Regions from separate parts of the Paenarthrobacter sp. CCNWLY172 genome, predicted to be linked through region 2. Evidence: predicted binding sites of a transcription regulator. Region 2 holds the regulator's gene; each other region holds the start of a gene.
The links. The regulator LexA, encoded in region 2, represses DNA repair genes until DNA is damaged. The targets are predictions, from matches to a motif close to TCGAACANNTGTTCGA.

Region 1 (6,770 bases), on a different contig from region 2:
ACGGACCCGTCCTGCTACATCCGCGAATACGGCGACACCACAGACATCATGGGCGCTGCGCAGTGGAACTCGCCGGTCATCAGCTCCACGTTTTGGGACTACGGAGGCCTCGGTCGAGGCGACGAAATCCGCGATACCGGCGTGGCCACGGGAGTCAAGAGTTACACCCTGAAGCCCTGGGGCGGCACAGAGGCCCAGCGCGCCATCAAGTTCACGGATCCTGTCAGCCGGGAGGTCTACTACCTGGAACTCCGGCAGCCTGTGGGTGCTTACGACAGCTACCTCTCTGGCGGCAACAAGGGCGTCAAAATCGTCCAGCGCGGCGGTGCCACCATCGCCTCGTCACTGATTCTTATGCCGGACACCACCCCTTTTAATGGTTGGTACAGCCAGAACCATGCCTGGCAGGCAGGCAGCACTTTCACCACCTATACGGGCACCAGGGTGACCATCAACTCGGTCAGCGCCACGTCGGCCACGGTGACCATCAACGCTGACACCAAACTGAAGACGCGGATGAGCTTTTCCGCCGGCGATTTCGACGGCGACAAGCTTGCCGACGTCCTTTCCCGCGAAGCGGACGGTTCGCTTCTGCTCTATGCAGGACTGCCCGGAAACCGTCTTGAAGAGCCCGTGCGAATTGGCAGTGGCTGGGATATTTTCAACGCCGTACTGGGCACCTCCGATTTCAACGGTGACGGCTTCGCTGACATTCTGGCGCGCAGCAGCGACGGCGCTCTGTGGCTCTACCCGGGCAACGGCAAGGGCGGGTTCCTGCCACGCCTGCAGGTAGGTATTGGCTGGCAGGGCTTCACCCAGTTGGTGGCACCTGGTGACTTCAACGGCGATGGCCGGGCAGACCTGGTGGCAAGCGGAACCGATGGCCGGCTGTGGCTCTATCCCGGAAACGGCTCCGGAGGCTTCCTGGCCCAGCGGCAGATCGGCCAGGGCTGGGATGCGTTCACCAGTCTTTCGGCGGCGGGAACGTTCGGGGGCGGTATAGCAGGACTCCTGGCCCGTTCGTCGGACGGCACCCTCTACGTCTACCCCGGCGACGGCAAGGGCAGCCTCCTGCCGCGTACCGCCGTCGGGACTGGGTGGAACCTGGCGGGCGACATCGTCGGCGGGCAGGAATTTACCGGAGACGGCAAGGCCGACGTCCTCGGCGTCGGTTCACGCATGACCCTTTATCCCGGTGACGGGACCGGCTTCGCGGACCGCTTGGCGATTGGAAACGGTTGGAACCAGTTCAGCCAGGTGTGGGAGGCGGGGGATTTCGACGGCGATGCTGTCGCTGACATTTTGGCCCGCGGCACCAATGGCATCCTGTGGCTCTACCCTGGCAACGGTTCGGGTGGTTTCTTGCCGCGCGTGCAGGTGGGGACGGGCTGGAACGTCTTCACGTCAGTTTTGAGTGTGGGCGATTTTGATGGTGACATGCACCCGGATCTTGTGGCCAGGGCCTCCGATGGGACGCTGTGGCTGTATCCGACCGACGGGAAGGGCCAGTTCCTTGCCCGCAAACAGATCGGCACTGGCTGGCAGGGCTTCACGCAGATGCTGGCGCCGGGCGACTTCTCCGGTGATGGAAAGGCTGACATCCTGGCGCGCGCCGCGGATGGAACCTTATGGCTTTACCCAGGAAATGGGGCCGGGGGATTCCAGCCATGGAAGCAGGTCGGTACCGGGTGGAATATCTTCAACGCGGTGATGCAGGGCAGCGACTTCAACGGTGACGGCCGGGAAGATGTCCTTGCCCGGGGGACGGACGGGGCGCTGTGGCTTTACCCGGGCAACGGCAGCGGAGGGTTCCTCGCACGGCAGTACCTGGGCTCTGGATGGAACATGTTCACCTCCTTCGCTGCCCTCGGCAACGCTTTCACGGGCACAGGCGATCCGACCCTGGTTGGCGTAGCCGGCGACGGAACGCTGCTGCTTTACTCCGGGACGGGCACGGGAAAGTTCAAGCCGGTGGCGGTGGACCCGCGGTAGCATCGGCGAGGTCTGGCGGCTCCTTCCCCGTTGCCATAAGCCCTCAGGTTTAGGGCAAGCAAAAACCCGGAATGTCTCGTGACAGTCCGGGTTTTCGCTGCCTTGGTCCCAGCTCACTGGGAAGAAGCGTCGGGCTTAGGCGTGCTGGGCTTGCTTGGGCAGGCCGAGCTCCGCAGTTGGGGTCTTGGCTGATTCGCGGGCCGTCATGGCTGAGACGGCTGCGATCACGCAGATCACGGCGGTGAAGATGGAGATCTGCACCCACCCGCCGGGCTTGGTTCCGCCCAGTGCAGTCACGATTGCCGGGGCGAACCCTGCCATGAGGAAGCCGAGCTGGGTGCCGATAGCCAGGCCGGAGAAGCGGACCTTGGTGCTGAACATTTCACCGTAGAAGGACGGCCATACTGCGTTGGCAGCGGCGTACCCGAAGGAGAAGAACACCACGGACACCAGGAACATCAGCGGCACATTGCCCGATTCCAAGGTGAGCAGGAAGACCGGGGTCATGACGGCGCTGGCAAGGGCGCCGTAGATGAAGACGGGCTTGCGGCCGATCCTGTCCGAAAGCATGCCGAACAGGGGCTGTGTTCCGAGGGCCACGATGTTGGCTACAACTACGAGCCACAGGGTGATGGTGCTGTTGACCCCGGCGACGTCCTGGGCGTACTTGATGGCGAGCGTTCCGAACACGGTGCTCACTGCGGCGATGAAGGCGCAGCAGACGACGCGCAGGACATCGCGCCAGTGCAGGCGGAGCAGGTCGGCAACAGGGAGCTTGGAGATTTCGTTGTTCTTCTTGGCTTCTGCGAATGCCGGGGGCTCGTGCAGCGTGCGGCGGATAAAGAACGCCACCAGAACCACGACAGCGCTCAACCAGAACGGAATACGCCAGCCGATGCCGTACTTGATGTCGTCCGGCAGGGCCACCACAGGAATGAAGACCAGCGCTGCCAGGATCTGGCCGCCCTGGGTGCCGGTGAGGGTCCACGAGGTGAAGAACGAGCGGCGGTTGTCCGGAGCGTGCTCCAGCGTCATGGACGAGGCGCCAGCCTGCTCGCCGGCGGCCGAGAGGCCCTGGCAAAGACGGGCCAGAACCAGCAGGACGGGCGCCCACCAGCCGATGGTCTTGAAGTCGGGGAGACAGCCGATCACAAAGGTAGCTGCACCCATCAGGACCAAGGTGAACATGAGCACCTTCTGCCGGCCGATCCTGTCACCGAAGTGGCCCAGGATCACCGCGCCCACGGGGCGGGCAACATAAGCGAAGCCAAACGTCGCGAAGGACATGATGGCCGCGTTGGCATCGGCGGACGGGAAGAACACGTGGGGAAAGATCAGGGCCGCGGCCGAGCCGAAGATGAAGAAGTCGTAGTACTCGACGGCGCTGCCCAGGAAGCTGGCAAGCGCGGCTTTTTTGGGGGTTCCGGCGGCGGTTTCAGTGCCTGGCGTCGCTGACGGCATTGTTTGGCTCATGGGTGGTTCCTTCTGTGACGACGATGTCGCGGATCTGGCTTTCGTGGGGAGACCCAAGCGAGGTGCGGCCGGTCAATCCCAGACAAGTAACCACATGGTGAGAGTTACTTGTGCAATACAGCAATAGTGGCTGTGAGTGGGGTCACTTGTCAAGAGAAGTCACCACCATCTAGAAATAGCTCTCACTATGTGAGAGCATCGAGCTATGAGTGTGAAAGAGGACACAAAGACAGACATGGTCGGCAAGGCACTGAGCTTGTTGGTACTACTGGGCGATGAGCCGCGCGGCGCCAGTGCGGCGGATCTTGCGAGGAGTGCCGGGCTGCCGTTCAGCACCACATACCGCCTGCTCGGCTCGCTGACGCGCGATGGCTTTGTGGATTACGAGCCCGACGGGCGCCGGTATCACTTGGGCTTGCGCGTCTTCCAGCTCGGTCAGCGGGTATCGAACCACCATGGGTTCGCCGCCACTGCGCTGCCCGTCCTGCAGCGGGTTACCGATCGCACGCATGAGGCCACCATCCTCTCCGTTCGCGATGGCAACCACCATCTGACGGTCAACAAGGTGGACGGCCCCAAGACCTTCCGCGTCACCAGCGACCCTGGCCATCTCGGGGCGCTCCATACAACTTCGGTGGGCAAGGCGATCGTGGCGTTCGAGGATGAGATTGAGCGCAAGCGGCTCTTGGAGGAGCTCCCCCTGGATCCGCTCACCCAGCATTCCATTACCGATCGCGACACGTTTCGTGAGGAGATCGAGCAAGTCCGGCGGCAGGGCTACGCCGTGATGGACGAAGAGAATGAGATCGGCATGCGCGCCGTCGCTGTTCCCGTCCTCAATTCGCAGGGTCACGCCTTCGCCTCGGTGGCCGTCGCCGTGCCGGTGTTTCGCATGACCATGGAGGAGCTGATCGCCCACGTGCCCACCCTGCAGGAGGCTGCGGCTGAACTCGCGGCCCGCCTGCCCCAGCGCTAATCCCAACCAGGTGACAGCAACTGTCGCTATGAGCCCCCAGTGGAGCGTTATCTGTTACCTGGTTGGGAGTGCCCTTCGCAGATGTTCGCGATAAGAACATGCGTGCGGAATATGAACACTTGTAGTAATCTAAGAACACCCGGTCAGGCGGCGCCCCCAAAAGGCGTCGAATCCCGCGGTGCTGAAGTCAAAGGAGCTTTAGGATGAGCAACCGAGCCGAGTCCGTTCTGGTGGGCCTCATAGGCGAAGGCGTCATGCCCTCGCTCACGCCGCCCATGCACGAACGCGAAGCCGATGTGCAGGGCCTTCGCTTGCTGTACCGCCCCATCGACCTGCTGGAACTCGAGTTGCCGGCCACCGCCGTCGGGGATCTCCTGACTGCCGCCCAGCGCATGGGCTTCAACGGCCTCAACATCACGCACCCGTGCAAGCAGCTGGTGCTAGAGCACCTTGATGAAATTTCCGACGACGCCCGTCGCCTGGGTGCCGTCAATACAGTCTTGATTCGGGACGGTCGGCTTATTGGCCACAACACCGACTTCTCCGGCTTCGGCTCGGCGCTCGCCGACGGGCTGCCCGGGGCGACGCTGGACCGCGTGGTCCAGCTGGGCGCAGGCGGCGCCGGCTCGGCCGTGGCCTACGCGCTTCTCACAGCCGGCGTCGGCACGCTGGACCTCGTGGACATGGATCCTGCGCGTGCTGCGGAACGTGCCGCAGAGCTCGGCGGGCTCTTCCCCGAAGCCACCGTCACGCCGCGGAGCACCGACGAACTCCCGCAGATCATGCCCATTGCCGACGGCCTGGTGCACTGCACGCCGGTCGGAATGGCCGCCCACCCCGGCCTGCCGCTGGACATCGATCTCCTGGAACCTCGCCACTGGGTGGCGGACATCGTCTACCGCCCCATCGAAACCCAGCTGGTCCGCGAAGCGCGCGCCAAGGGCTGCGACGTCCTCGACGGCGGCCGGATGGCGGTCGGCCAGGCGTCCGACGCCTTCAGGCTCATCACCGGACGGGATGCCGACCGCGACCGCATGCGCGCACACTTCCTGGAGCTGATCGCCGCCGAGGATGCAGCAGCCCCGGCACTCGCGAAGGCAGGCCGCTGATGCGCACAGGAATCGCCACCGTCTGCCTGTCCGGCACTTTGAAAGAGAAGATGCAGGCCTGCGCCATTGCTGGCTTCGACGGAATCGAGATCTTCGAGCAGGACCTTGTGACCTCGCCGCACAGTCCGGAAGAAGTCCGGAAAATGGCGGCGGATCTCGGGTTGGGCTTGGATTTGTACCAGCCGTTCAGGGATTTCGACGGCGTCACTCCGGACTTGCTGAAGGCCAACCTTAAGCGCGCCGAGGCCAAGTTCAACCTGATGGAACGCCTGGGCATGGACACCATCCTGGTCTGCTCCAACGTCGCCACGGCAACCATCGACGATGACGCGCTGAGGGCGGGGCAGCTGGCCGAACTCGCCGAACTTGCGGGGGCCCACGGCGTCAACGTTGCTTACGAAGCGCTGGCCTGGGGCAAGTATGTCAACGACTACGAGCACGCCTACCGCCTGGTGGAGATGGTGAACCACCCCAACCTGGGCACCTGCCTGGACTCCTTCCACATCCTCTCCCGTGACTGGGACACCGCGCCCATCGAGGACATCAACGCGGAGAAGATCTTCTTCGTCCAGGTTGCCGATGCCCCCAAGCTCTCCATGGACGTCCTCTCCTGGAGCCGCCACTACCGCGTGTTCCCGGGCGAAGGGCAGTTCGAGCTCGCAAAGTTCATGGGCCACGTCGTCCGGGCCGGCTACACGGGGCCGGTCTCCTTGGAAGTCTTTAATGACGTCTTCCGGCAGTCCGACACGGATCGCACCGCCGTTGACGCCATGCGTTCGTTGATCTGGCTGGAGGAGCAGAGCGCCCAGTGGCTTGCAAGCAGCCCCGCGGGAACCGAAGCAGCCGGCAACGAAAGCGCGTCCCGCCGTCGTTATCCCATGGAACTTGCCACGCTGCCCAAGGTGAACGAACCCGCCGGCTTCAACTTCGCCGAGGTCAAGGCTGACGACACCGCGCAGCTGGAGAAGCTCCTGGGCCAGCTCGGCTTCGGGTTCGAAGGCCGCCACCGCACCAAGGACGTCCAACTGTGGACCATGGGACAGGCGCGCGTGATCATCAACGAACAGGCGGCACAAAACGCTGAACCGGCCATTGCCGCTTTGGGATTCGACGTTGACTCTCCAGTGATTGCCTCCGCTCGCGCCCAGCAGCTCAAGGCTCCCGTGGTGGCCCGCAAGGTCCAGGCGGACGAGGAGGTCTTCCAAGGCATCTCCGCACCG
Region 2 (6,770 bases):
AAGGCGCGCTCCAACGATTCGTCATCGCGCAAGCCACCGGACAGCTCTACCTTGACGTCCAGCTGCTTCACTACCTCACTGATGAGGTCCGCGTTGTTGCCGCGACCGAAGGCGGCGTCGAGGTCCACCATATGAACCCATTCGGCACCGGCATTCTGCCAGTTCAGGGCTGCTTCCAGAGGCGTTCCGTAGCTGGTCTCCGAGCCGGCCTCTCCTTGGAGGAGGCGGACTGCCTGGCCGTCAACGATGTCGACGGCGGGCAGGAGTTCCAGAACAGGCTGGGCAGAGGTGGTCATGTGGGTCCTTGGAGTTCGAGGTTTGACGCGGGTTCTTGGTGACCGGCTCAGTTACCGGGCAGCGTCAGGAGGTAGGCGGCCAGCAGGGACAACCCTGCCAGCACGTAAAAAGAGATGGAAACCCAGCGGGGCTTCTTCTGCTGATGGAAGGAAATACCGCCGCCCACCAGCACGCCGGCAAGGCCCATGAGGACAACAGACCACATCTAGGCGGCACCGCTTCCGGAGGTTTCCGCTGCTGGAGCACGGGTCTTTTTCAGGCCGTCCACCCAGTTCCGCAACAGGCGCGCCCCGGCGTCCCCCGACTTTTCCGGGTGGAACTGGGTAGCGCAGAGCGGCCCATTTTCCACGGCGGCAATGAACCGTGCGCCATGCTCGGACCACGTCACCTGCGGCGGGGCCATGCGGGGCTGCACAACGTCGAAGTTCCATTCCTGCACACCGTACGAGTGCACAAAATAGAAACGCTCCTGCTCGACGCCGGCAAAAAGCTTGGATCCTTCCGGGACATCCACGGTGTTCCACCCCATGTGCGGGACGACGGGAGCAGGCAGGAGCTCCACCTTGCCAGGCCACTCGGCCATGCCCTCGGACTCGGTGCCGTGTTCCACACCGGCTTCAAACAGAACCTGCAGACCAACACAGATGGCCAGCACAGGCCGGCCGCCGGCGACCCGGCGTCCGATCATCCGGATGCCATCCACGGCCTTGAGTTCCTTCATGACGGTCTCGAAAGCACCGACCCCCGGAACCACCAGGCCATCGGCGTTAAGCACGTCTTCAGGCTTGGAGCTCAGCACTACATGGGCGCCGGCACGCTCCAGTGCCCTCACAGCCGAACGTACGTTGCCCGAACCGTAGTCGAGCACCGTGACGGTGGGCTTGCCTTCCGGGGACTCGGGCTTGACCGAAGCGATGGTGTCGGCGACTGCCCCGTCCTTCAGGACCTGACCGCTCACAATGCCCCCTTGGTGGAGGGGATGCCCTCGACCCTGGGATCGGATTCCACTGCAGCACGGAGTGCCCGGGCAAAGGCTTTGAACTGGGCTTCCACGATGTGGTGGGGATCGCGGCCGGCGAGAACGTTCATGTGCAGGCAAATCCCGGCGTGCAGGGTAATGGCCTCGAAAACGTGGCGGGTCAATGAACCAGTGAAGTGGCCACCAATCAAGTGGTACTCCTGGCCGGCCGGCTCTCCGCCGTGAACGAGGTACGGGCGGCCGGAAACGTCCACCACAGCGTGGGCAAGGGCCTCATCCAGAGGAACAGTGGCTTCGCCGAAGCGGCGGATGCCCGCCTTGTTGCCCAAAGCGGTCCGCAGCACCTCGCCAAAGGTGATGGCAACATCTTCAACGGTGTGGTGGGCGTCGATGTGGGTATCGCCGGTGGCCTTCACGGTCATGTCAATCAACGAGTGCTTGCACAGCGCCGTCAGCATGTGGTCGTAGAACGGAACCGAGGTGCTGATGTCCGAGACACCTGATCCGTCCAGGTTGATCTCCACCAGGACGGAGGATTCGCTGGTGGTGCGCTCCATGCGCGCGGTGCGGGCAGCGGACGGCGTGGCGCCGGTTTCGCTCATTGGGACGTCCTTATACACGAAGAGTGGGTTGGGTCTATGGACAAGTTTAGGCGGGCTGTGACGCCCCGCCGTCCAGCAGCGCTTCCAGCGCCTCGAGGAAGGCCGTGGTTTCCGGTTCGGTTCCAGCAGTGACCCTGAGGTGGCCGGGAATCCCGACATCGCGGATCAGCACGCCGGCGTCAAGCAGGCCCTGCCAGATCGTGTGAGGATCCTTGAGTCCGCCGAAGAAGACATAGTTGGAGTCCGACTCCGCAGGTTTCAAGCCCATGCGCAGGAGCTCGGTCACAATCCGGTCGCGCTGGACTTTAATGTCCTCAACGTCGGCCATGAGGGCCTCCCGGTGGTTGAGCGCAGCCAGGGCTGTTGCCTGGGTAACAGCCGACAGGTGGTACGGAAGCCGGACCAGCCGGATGGCATCCGTGACCTCGGGAGCAGCAGCCATATAGCCCAGTCGGGCACCGGCAAGGGCAAAGGCCTTGCTCATGGTGCGGGAAACGATCAGACGCTCGCGTCCCGGCAACAAGGTCAGGGCGCTCGGGGTATTGTCGTGTGCGAACTCGTGGTAAGCCTCGTCCACGATCACTATTGCCTGGCTGGCTTCGCCTGCCTCATAAACAGCCTCAACGACATCCAGCCCCAGACCTGTTCCCGTGGGATTGTTGGGTGAACACAGGAACACGATGTTGGCACCTGTCTCCCGGACCTGTGCAGCGGCGGAGGCAGCATCGAGGCCGTAGTCGTCAGCCCTGACTCCGCGGACGTATTCGGTATCCGTGCCGCTGGCCAGCAACGGGTACATGGAATAAGTGGGCGGGAATCCCAGTGCTTTCCGGCCGGGTCCGCCAAATGCTTGGAGGATCTGCTGCAGAACCTCATTGGAGCCATTGGCTGCCCAGATGTTGTCCGGGGAAAGATTGTGACCAAGGTAGTCGGCCAGCGACTGGCGAAGTTCCGTGAACTCCCGGTCCGGGTAGCGGTTGAGCCCCGTGGCCGCAGCAGCAACAGCTTCTGTGATGGCTGCCTGCACATCAGCCGGGACGCCATGGGTGTTTTCGTTGACGTTGAGCAAAATGGGGACGTCAAGCTGCGGAGCACCGTAAGGGCTCAGTCCACGCAGGTTGGTCCGGAGGGGTAGTCGGTTAAGTCGCTCAAGCTGGTCACTCACCACCACAGTTTAAGGGGCCGCCGGGACTGCCGACTAACTGTGACGCCGGGTGGCCGGCTCATGCGGGCATGCAACGTACTAATTTGCGGGCACGAACAGTTGCTGACCCGGCTGGATACGGCCGCCCCGGAGGTCATTGAGCTGGATGATCTCCGCAATCACGTCGCGGGGATCCCGCTCAGGAGCAGCGGCTCCGGCGATGCCCCACAGCGATTGTCCCGGCTGAACCGTAACAGTGACAGCGACGGGCGGTTGGAGTTGCGCCTGGGAATCCGAAGCCTTGGCCGGTGACGTGATAAATCCAGCCAGGCTCAGCAGCGCAGCCACCAGCAGCATTGCCGGGATGCCGAAGAAGACCATCCGTCCCCGTCGTGTCAGGCGCAGACGCGCAGGCGCCTGGGTGGTGCGGAAATCAGCGAACGTAGTGATTGCGGACATGAGCTGAGCCCTTCTGAGCTATTGCCGTGCGCCGGGTCCCGGTACATGGCTGCCAATTCTGTGTGTTCCCCTGCCCAACTCCGTCAGTTCGAACACTTCGTTCGAACAGCCGGCGTCAGCATCAGGTTTATAGAACACATATTCGAACCTTGCTATGACATTTTTAGCACTTATCAACGAACGGTGTCGAGACTCGCTAGAACAAATGTTTGATAAACGCCTGTGGCTGCCCTACGTTTGAGTGAAGAAACAGCACTGTTTCAGTGGAACAGGAGGGTCTGACATTTTTTGCAGACCCGACGACCCCGGGCTCACTCCGGGCGGAATGGAAAGGCATTGGCGAACATGGCAGCGAAAGCCACCGGCGGCGGGGCACCCCTGCGGAGCCAGCAGCCTCAAAAGAGTCCCAAGAGCCTGACTGTCCGTCAGAAGAAGATCCTGGAAACCATCCAGCGGTCCGTCAATGACAACGGTTATCCGCCCAGCATGCGCGAAATTGGAGACACCGTGGGCCTGGCAAGCCTGTCGAGCGTGACGCACCAACTCTCCCAGCTGGAGAAGCTTGGATATCTCCGCCGCGATCCCAAACGTCCCCGGGCCATGGAAGTCCTCATGCCGTTGACCCTCGATGGCGGACCCATTCCGGGAGTGGAAGCACCCACTACCCTCCGCAGCACGGGTGGCTTTGCCGTCACAGAGCTTGCCAGCGCCAGCGATACTGCCATGGTCCCGCTGGTTGGTCGGATCGCTGCCGGCGGCCCCATCCTTGCTGACCAGACCGTGGAGGACGTGCTTGCCCTGCCCCGGCAACTCGTAGGGCACGGCGAACTCTTCATGCTGAAGGTGGCCGGCGACTCAATGATCGATGCCGCGATCTGCGACGGCGACTGGGTAGTTGTCCGCCGGCAGAACGACGCCATCAACGGAGACATCGTGGCAGCACTGCTGGACGACGAAGCAACCGTGAAAACCTTCCGCCAGCGCGATGGGCACACCTGGCTTCTTCCGCAGAACACCCAGTACGAACCCATCCTCGGCGACCAGGCCACCATCATGGGCAAGGTCGTGTCGGTCCTGCGTTCCCTCTAGGAGGCTTTGGCCGGGCCCAGACGCTCCAGGACGCCCCGAACCACGGTTCTGTCCGTCGTCGCCCAGAACGGCGGCAGGGCTGCCCTGAGGAAGCCCCCATAGCGCTCTGTTGAGAGCCGGGAGTCCAGGACCGCCACAACCCCTTTGTCGCCGGTGGAACGGATGAGCCGGCCTGCCCCCTGGGCCAGACGAATGGCGGCGTGGGTCGCTGACACGGCCATGAATCCGTTTCCACCCGACTGTGCCACAGCACGAGAGCGGGCAGTCATCAACGGGTCATCCGGACGCGGGAACGGGATTCGGTCTATGACCACAAGGCGGCACGAACCACCGGGGACATCCACACCCTGCCACAGCGACATCGTGCCGAAGAGGCAGGTATCGGGCTCGTCGGCGAACTGCTTCACCAATGCGGCCATGGTGGATTCACCCTGACATAGAATACTGACGTCGAGGCGAAGCCTCATGGCATCGGCGGCTTCCTCAGCCGCCCGCCGCGACGAGAAAAGACACAGCGCTCCCCCACCGGAAGCGCGGATGAGGTCTTCCAACTCATCCAGGGCCTCGGGCGAAGTTCCACGGCCAGGCTTGGGCAAGTGCTTGGCCACGTAAAGCACACCCTGCTTGGGGTAATCGAAGGGCGAGCCAACATCGATCCCGGTCCAGCTTGGCGCTCCATCGCCAATCAGTCCAAGGCCACCTGCAGCCGGTTCGAAAGCCGAGCCGATGGCCAGGGTAGCTGAAGTCAGCACCACTGTGTGACCGGCAAAGAGACCTTCACGCAGGCGTCCCGCCACACTCAGGGGCGCAATGTTGATCAGGGCCGGAGCGGTCTCGTCGGGTTGCGAGTATCCCTGCTGGGGATCGAACGTACTGTTGCGGGAAAACCACACCACTTCCCGGTTCTCCTTGGCCGCGAGCATCCGCTCGCACAGCTCCAGAATGAGCATGAGCCGTGAACGCGCCAGCTGCCTGCCGCCGTCGACCGCGTTGGAAGAATCCGTCTTCGAATCCGACAATGCTGCGCGTGTGGCTTCCCTCAGTTGGTCCAAACAGTCGAGCTGTTCGTCATTGAGCCCACTGGGCAGAAGACCATTGGGCACGCCCGCTATGGCCATATCCAAACGATCGGCGGCCGCGTTGAGGGCATCCACCGTGATGGCCGTGTGCTTGCGCGCGCTCGACGCCGCCGCATGGACCATGGCCACGGACAACTGGCCTGACACCGCGCCCGTCACCCGGTCCTGCAGTTCATGGGCCTCATCCACTACCACGACGTCGTATTCGGGCAGCACAGCCAGCCCTTCGAAGGCGCTGACGGCCAGCATGGCATGGTTGGTGACAACGACGTCGGCTTCGCCTGCGCGGGACCGGGCCAACTCACTGAAGCACTCCTCGGCGAGGGGACACTTCTGCGCGCCGAGGCACTCCATGGACGTCACGGAGACTTGCCGCCAAGCCCGGTCCGTGACGCCGGGCATGAGTTCGTCACGGTCGCCGGTAGTGGTCTTTTCGGCCCATTCGCGAAGCCGGACCACTTCCTTGCCCAGCTGTGATTGCGGTCCCCCCATGGACGCCGCAAAGTGCGGGACACTGGTGTCCTCGCCCAGGGAGAACAGCTGACCCTCGGACGGTTCCTCACTGGGGAACCCGCCTTCGAGTTTTTGCCGGCAGACGTAGTTGGCCCTGCCCTTGACGAGCGCCACGTTGACGGGGCGTTCAAGGGCCGGGTTGATGGTCTCCAACAGCCGGGGAAGGTCGCGGCCAACAATCTGTGTTTGGAGTGCCAAGGTGGCGGTGGACACCAAAGTCGGTTTGTCGCTGTCCATCGAATGCGCGATCAACGGAATCAGATACGCCAAGGACTTACCCGTTCCGGTTCCAGCCTGGACCAGCAGGTGCTCCCCGGTCTCGATGGCCCTGGTGACATGCTTGGCCATCTCGTGCTGCCCGGTACGGCTTTGACCGCCCATGCCGGCAACAGCCCGGTCCAACAACTCGAGGGTGGTCTTCTCCCCCAACGACTCGACGGCGTCCGCCGCCACCTTCTCAACCATTGGTGACGAACGGCTCCAGTTCGGCTGCCAGTCCTTCGCGGACCATGACAACAACACGGGTCCCGTTTTCCTCGTGCTCGAGGGTGAGGATTTCCGAGTCGGAGCTGTGGAGCTTGCTGATCATTTCGCCGCGGTCGTAGGGA
Region 3 (6,770 bases), on a different contig from region 2:
TGCCAGGCGCCGTTGAGAACGTGACGGCAATGGGAGGCCGGGTGATGGACAGCCCCAGGTTAGCGGCGGACTTCTCCATGGCAAGGGTCTTCGCGGTGTCCTTGTAGGGATACGGGACAGGCTGCAGCATGGCTTCGGCGGCATCGTAATAGGGATCAAGGTCAGCCCGGGTGAAGGGCCAGTTCTCGTAACCACCGCCGGGGATCGGGGACTCGTTGACGAACCACTTTTCGTCCTTTCGCAGGAGGACGTTGGCATAGATGAGTGAGCCGCCGCCCAACCCGCTGGACACCAGTCCCTCCGTGCCGCGGAACGTCCAGGCATCAAAGAGTCCATACAGGCCGCGGTCCGGATCCCAGAAGTTGCGGCCCATCTCCGACGGCGAGCGCGCGAAGCTGCCCGGCGGGTATGGTTTGCCGCGTTCCATGAGCACAACGGACTGTCCGGCTTCGGCCAGTCGAAGCGCCGCAACGGAACCTCCAAAGCCGGAGCCCACCACCACTGCGTCGACTTTTTCGATGCCGCTGCCGATGCCGCTGCCGCGGTGGCGTGGCGGATCAGACGCGGGCTCAGACCCCGCATCCCCACTGTTCCCGGTCCCCAGACGACCCATGGCCGTTCCTCTCAGAGGAGAGCTGACTACATAGCTGCAGCTGACGCCGCCGGGTGTGGCCGGGCGTTGCCTCCGCGGACTATGGGGCTTATGTTCCCACCGGGCAGGGGATCTGTAAATGAGGTGGCGTACTTGGGTTCAGGGTGCACTAGACGATCCGGGTGTAGATCATGTCGAAGTCGTGCTCCAGCGGCCCGCCCGGGTAGGTGCCGCGCTCCAGGCGGGCGGTGATGGTGTTGCCGTCCTCGGTGAGGCGGCCAACGAAGCGCTGGGGCCAGTCCGGGCCATCCCGGAAGAGAATCCAGACGTTGTCCTTGAGCGTCATGTCATAGATCCGGGCGACCCCTCGGGAATCGAAATAGTGCTGCTGGAAGGCTCCGTCCGAGCCGGTGGCACCAATGACGCTGACCGCATTGGGGTACTCCGGCCGCTGGACCGTGGATCGTTGGATGAGGAAACCGCCACCCTCCAGCCATTCGAAAGTCGTCCGGCCGGAGACCTCCTGGCCAGGTACTGACGTTTCCCACTCGCCGACGAGGATCGTCAGTTGCTCCAACGTGGGTTTTGGATCCCGTGCCATGGCTGCCTCTTTTCGCGTCGTCGCGCTGGTGGACAGGTTCAGCGTAGGGCTCGTCCGTTCTGCCGTACAGATGCGCCGCCGGATGCTCCGCATGGAACGGCAGAACGCCATGCAGGTGGTGCTGTGATGGCCGGGCTGGCCCCTGGCCGCACCGGGCGTGCGGTGGCAGGATGGGCGCATGAGCCGTGTCACTTGTGATCTGACTGTTTCCCTTGACGGATTTGTTGCCGGGCCCAACCAGTCCCCGGACAAGCCGCTGGGGGAGGGCGGCGAGAGCCTGCACCGTTGGCAGTTCGAGGAGCGGGAGGCCAGCGCAGCAGAGATCGCGGGCATCCTCGAAGCTGGTGCTTACATCATGGGCCGGAACATGTTCGCCGGTCCCGGATCGGGCCCGTGGGATCAGGAATGGCGCGGCTGGTGGGGTGAGGAACCCCCGTATCATGCACCTGTTTTCGTCCTGACCCATCACCAGCGCGAGCCGCTGGCGATGGACGGTGGCACCACTTTTCACTTCGTCACTGACGGCATCGAATCGGCCTTGGCCCAGGCCCGGGAAGCCGCCGGGGATAGGGATGTGGCGATTGCGGGGGGAGCGCAAACCGCCCGTCAGTTTCTCTCCGCAGGCCTCATGGACGAACTGCGGCTTCACATCTCGCCGGTGATCCTGGGGGGTGGCGAACGGCTGCTCGACGGCGTGGGGGGCGTGACGCTTGAACCGATCGAAGCGCGCGGGACCGGACTCGTCACCCACGTGCGGTATCGGGTGCAGCGCTGATCCGGACCTGGCGCCATCGCGGTATCAGTGCTGGCGGGTGACCCTGCGTGTCTCACGGAACTCCGCGGGTACCGTGATTGCGCCCTTTGGGACGGCGACGGTAATGCCCTTCTTCGTCACGCTGGTGACGTTCTGACCCCACTGCTTCGCGTACCCGACGATGGGTCGCGCCGCAGCCCTGTTGCGGACGATGGCGACGAGCACGATCGTGAGGAACCCGAGGGTCAGCAGCCCCGGCACCACGATGGCGACCACCGGGCTGATGAGGCCGTTCAGGAACAGAGCCGGACCGAGGAACCACAGCGCAACCGAGGAGACCATGAACGCGAGAACCAATTTCTCGGAGCGTGCGTGGACGGCCTGCGCGCGTGCCAGCTCATCCGGGTAGCGTTCCTTGACTATGCGTGTGACATCGGCGCTGAGCGCATCAGCGACGTCCTTGCTACGGGCGGTCATGGCTCTCCAATGCGCGATATCCGGCCACCGCGGTATTGAACCCTGTAGCCGAAGACGGTGGTTTGTTCAGTTCCTGCCAAGTAGCAGTTCGCTTGACCTTCCCTAAAATACCTGTCTTTCGCCAAGACGCATGAACGGCGGCCCTCCATTCCGCCGGCTTCCTGGCGCCGCAGCAAACTTCGCGGAGTGACAACAATGTCCGTCATCCGCTGTACACTCGAGTATCGAACATATATTCGAATAAAGGTGTGTTGTGGGCGTGATAGTCGGCCCCCGCGTGATAGATGCGGGCTTTTCCCTGATGTCGGTTTTGCTGGCACCTCTCCCGGTGGCGGCCGGGTATCCGTCGCCGGCGCAGGACTATTTTGATGGCCGGATCGATCTCAACGAGCACCTTATCAAGGACGTCACCAGCACTTTTGTGGTCAGGGTGACGGGGCAGTCCATGGAAGGTGCCGGGATCAGTGATGGAGACGAGCTGATCGTCAACCGTGCGCTGGAGCCGAAGGATGGGTCCGTCGTCGTGGCTGTCCTTGATGGTGAACTGACCATCAAAAGGCTCCGCGTCACGCCTTCGGGAGTGATCCTTCAAGCGGACAATCCCAAGTATCCGGACATCCGTGTGCCGGCACTGTCCGAACTCACCATCTGGGGAGTTGCCACCACGTGCCTGCACCACATCTGAGTTCGACCCGTTGGCAAGGCCCCATTCCCAGCGGGCTTTGGGAGCGGATGGGCGCCGAGTTCGGCCTGCCAAGCCTGGAAAGGGTCCGGAGCCGGCTTGCGCAGATACATGAGGATCCGGAGCCTGTGATGCAAGAGCTGGTGCGGGTGTTTTCTGCAGATGGCACTTACTGTCCAGGCTTCCAGTTTCAGGAAGACCTGTCCTTGCACCCCGTGGTGATGGGGCTGTTTGCGCGGGCCATGGCCCTGAGGATTCCACATAACTACTTTGCTGCGTGGATGGTCACCGGATGCCCGGCGCTGCGCGAGGGCAGGCCGGTGGACCTCGTGGACCGGCTGGCGCCAGCTGTTCTCATCGCTGCCTTGGAGCGCTCTTTCGACCATGGCCCTGGAGTTGGTCGTGGTTCAGTGTGATGGGTGTCAGGGCCCTGCGTCCAGCTCGACGGCGAGCATTGTCGGGTTAGGTTGTCGTGAGATCGCTGTAGAGGGTTTGGACGCGGGTTTTGATGTCGTCGCGGACCAGGCGCATGCGTTCCATGCCTTCGATGCCACGTTCTGAGGGTTCGTCGGTTTCCCAGATTTCGAAGCGTTTCCCGGTCGGTGGGTCGAGTTTGGCTTCGGTTCCCAGAACGATGACGGCGTCCACGGTGTTGAGGACTTCGTCGGTGATCGGTTTGGGATACTCGCCGGTGACGTCGATGCCCAGTTCGGCCAGGGATTCCACGGACTGGGCGTTCAACGCCGCGCCGGGTTTTGTTCCGGCTGAGTAGACGGTGACGTTGTCCCCAGCCAGTTCCCGCATGAGAGCTGCGGCGAGCTGGGATTTGCCGCCGTTCTTGCTGCAGACGAACAGGACGGCGGGATGTTCTGAGGTCATTAGAGTGCAGTCTCTTTCGTCAGGGAGGCGACCAGGTTCTTCACACGGCCGTGGATTTCATCACGGATGGTCCGGACGGTGTCGAGGGGCTGGTCAGCGGGGTCGGTGAGTTCCCAGTCTTCGTAGCGTTTGCCGGGGTAGATCGGGCAGGAGTCGCCGCAGCCCATGGTGATGACCACGTCGGAGGCGCGGACGACGTCGTCGGTGAGCGGTTTGGGGTATTCCTTGCCCAGATCCAAGCCCATCTCGTTCATGACTGTCACGACGTTGGCGTCGAGTTCTGATGCGGGCAGGGACCCGGCGGAGCGGACGCGGATCTTGCCTTTGGCTTCGGCTGTGAGCAGGGCCGCGGCCATTTGGGAGCGGCCGGCGTTCTGTACGCAAACGAACAACACCTCCGGGATCTCCGAGGCGAGGGAGCTTTTTGACTTGGCCAGGGCGTGGAGCCTGTCGTTGGCGAAGTGCTCGGTGGTCGCGGGCAGGTAGGCGCTGACCTTCGCGGTGCGGGCCAGTGCTGTGTAGGACTCGAAGACGTAGCGTTCGACGGTTTCTGCGGCGAAGATCCCTGCGTAACGTCCGGCGAGCCGGTCACTGATGCGGTGGAGTACTTCGGTGTTGTCCTGCAGGCCGAGCGTGGTTTCCTGGTGGTCGGTCATGACAGTGCTCCAATGGTTGTTTTGGTGACTGGCTTTCAGTTGGTGGTGCCGGATCGGCCGTGTGCGAGCCCGGTCGGGAAGCCGACAAATGCTGGTTCGGGAGCGGCGCAGCAGCCCGACCCTGGCTCCTGCGACACGGTGGCGGCAGGGGCGGGAACGTCGCAGCTGGTGCCGGCGTCCGCGGAGCAGACCCCGGTTTCGGGCAGTTCAAGGTGGACGGTGTCCGCCGATTCCTGGTCGCCTGCGAGGGCTGCAGCGACGGAACGGACTTGCTCGTAGCCGGTAGCGAGGAGGAAGGTCGGTGCCCGGCCGTAGGACTTCATCCCGACGATGTAGAAGTCTTTTTCAGGGTGGGTCAGGACCTTCGCGCCGTGCGCAGGGACCGTGCCGCAGGAGTGGAATTCAGGGTCGATCAGCGGGCCGAGCCCGGTGGGAGCTTCAACGGCGGGGTCCAGGTCCAGACGCAGTTCCCGCAGGATCTCCAAGTCCGGGCGGAAGCCGGTGCAGGGGACGATGACGTCGGCGTCGATGGTGCGTCCATCGACGGCTTCGACGCTCACATGCGAGTCGAGGTTTTTCAGGGCAGCGATGCCGAACCCGGTGTGCAGTTCGATGGTGCCGGCCTCGACCAGGCGGCGGAGGCGGGAGCCGAGCTGGCCGCGTGCAGGGAGCCCGTCGGCGTCACCGCCGCCGTAGACCTTCTCGGCGGAGTTGCCGCGGACGGCCCACAGGATGCGGGTACCGGGTTCGTCCTTGGCGAGGTCTGCGAGGTTGATCAGTGTGTTCGCTGCCGAGTGGCCGGCCCCGACGACGAGGGCGCGGCGGCCGGCGAAAGCGGCGCGGTCGCGGCCAACAACGTCGGGCAGCGGCGAGGAGATCCGGTCAGCTGCCAGGCCTTCGCCGATGGCGGGCAGGCCGGAGGTGCCAAGCGGGTTGCGGGTGGACCAGGTGCCGGAGGCGTCGATGACGGCAGCGACGGTGTGGTCCCGTGTTTCTCCGCCGTCGTGCTCAACCCGGACAACGAAGGGGGTGGTGTCGCGGTCCCGGACGTGGGTTTTGTCCATGCCCTGCCGGGTCACGGCGATGACGCGGGAGCCGGTCTGGAGCCGGGAAGCGATCTGGGGTGTACCCGCCAGCGGGGTGAGGTAGTTGTCGATGAGTTCGCCGCCGTAGGGCAGTGCGGTGGGACGGGGTGATTCCCAGCCGGTGGGTTCGAGCAGGCGGACGGCGGCGTCGTCGAGGTTGAAGCGCCAGGGTGAGAACAAACGGATGTGCCGCCACTGTTCGATGGCGGCGCCGGCGGAGGGGCCTGCTTCGAAGATGACCGGTTCGAGTCCGCGTTCGAGCAGGTGGGCCGCGGTGGCGAGTCCTACCGGGCCTGCGCCGATCACTGCGATGGGAAAGTTCGTCACTGAATCCATGCTGTCCTCTTGTTTCATCCGTTGGCGTGGCGTTTCGAGTGGTTAGGCGTGGGTTGGTTCTTCGACCAGGGCGGTGGCGATGCTGTGGGCGTCATCCAGGGCGGCAAGGAACCGTTCGGCATCCAGCGCGGCCGCGCAGCCGCTTCCGGCTGCGGTGATGGCTTGGCGGTAGCGGTGGTCCACGGCGTCCCCGCAGGCGAAAACGCCGGAGAGGTTGGTTACCGTGGTGGGTGAGTCGACCTTGATGTAGCCCTCGTCGTCCAAGTCGACTTGTCCGGCAACCAGCTCGGTGCGGGGCAGGTGGCCGATGGCCAGAAAGATCCCGGTGGCGTCCTGTTCACGGGTTTCACCGGTGCGGGTGTCCGTGAGGGTCACGCCGGTGACTTTGCTGTCGCCGTGGATGGTGGTGATGGCCGAGTTCCAGGCGAACTTGATCTTGGGGTTGTCCTTGGCGCGCTGGGCCATGATCCGGGAGGCGCGGAGTTCGTCCTTGCGCACTACGACGGTGACGGTCCTGGCGAAGCGGGTCAGGAAGGTCGCTTCCTCCATGGCGGAGTCGCCGCCACCAACCACGATGATGTCCTGTTCGCGGAAGAAGAAGCCGTCGCAGGTGGCGCACCAGGACACTCCGTGGCCGCTGAGTTTCTTCTCCTCCGGAAGGCCCAATTCCTTATACGCGGAACCGGTGGCAAGGATGACGGCCGGGGC

Region 1: the regulator LexA is predicted to act here: its motif matches at 4,534-4,549, upstream of WBN73_RS10395 (shikimate dehydrogenase).
Region 3: the regulator LexA is predicted to act here: its motif matches at 2,649-2,664, upstream of WBN73_RS03580 (LexA family protein).

Annotation. Positions count from the first base shown of each region.
Region 1 is NZ_JBBEGB010000005.1:361,346-368,115, forward strand. Features, by position in the region: gene WBN73_RS10380 (VCBS repeat-containing protein) at 1-1,992, shown strand, start outside; gene WBN73_RS10385 (MFS transporter) at 2,128-3,465, opposite strand; gene WBN73_RS10390 (IclR family transcriptional regulator) at 3,671-4,441, shown strand; gene WBN73_RS10395 (shikimate dehydrogenase) at 4,645-5,550, shown strand; gene WBN73_RS10400 (bifunctional sugar phosphate isomerase/epimerase/4-hydroxyphenylpyruvate dioxygenase family protein) at 5,550-6,770, shown strand, end outside.
Region 2 is NZ_JBBEGB010000015.1:2,841-9,610, forward strand. Features, by position in the region: gene priA (bifunctional 1-(5-phosphoribosyl)-5-((5-phosphoribosylamino)methylideneamino)imidazole-4-carboxamide isomerase/phosphoribosylanthranilate isomerase PriA) at 1-296, opposite strand, end outside; gene WBN73_RS18765 (hypothetical protein) at 344-502, opposite strand; gene hisH (imidazole glycerol phosphate synthase subunit HisH) at 503-1,255, opposite strand; gene hisB (imidazoleglycerol-phosphate dehydratase HisB) at 1,252-1,878, opposite strand; gene WBN73_RS18780 (histidinol-phosphate transaminase) at 1,925-3,043, opposite strand; gene WBN73_RS18785 (LysM peptidoglycan-binding domain-containing protein) at 3,122-3,481, opposite strand; gene lexA (transcriptional repressor LexA) at 3,827-4,570, shown strand; gene WBN73_RS18795 (ATP-dependent DNA helicase) at 4,567-6,627, opposite strand; gene hflX (GTPase HflX) at 6,620-6,770, opposite strand, start outside.
Region 3 is NZ_JBBEGB010000002.1:165,529-172,298, reverse strand. Features, by position in the region: gene WBN73_RS03605 (GMC oxidoreductase) at 1-613, opposite strand, end outside; gene WBN73_RS03600 (hypothetical protein) at 762-1,193, opposite strand; gene WBN73_RS03595 (hypothetical protein) at 1,192-1,320, shown strand; gene WBN73_RS03590 (dihydrofolate reductase family protein) at 1,372-1,968, shown strand; gene WBN73_RS03585 (hypothetical protein) at 1,993-2,424, opposite strand; gene WBN73_RS03580 (LexA family protein) at 2,678-3,109, shown strand; gene WBN73_RS03575 (hypothetical protein) at 3,235-3,522, shown strand; gene WBN73_RS03570 (arsenate-mycothiol transferase ArsC) at 3,569-3,985, opposite strand; gene WBN73_RS03565 (arsenate reductase ArsC) at 3,985-4,641, opposite strand; gene WBN73_RS03560 (FAD-dependent oxidoreductase) at 4,677-6,062, opposite strand; gene trxB (thioredoxin-disulfide reductase) at 6,105-6,770, opposite strand, start outside.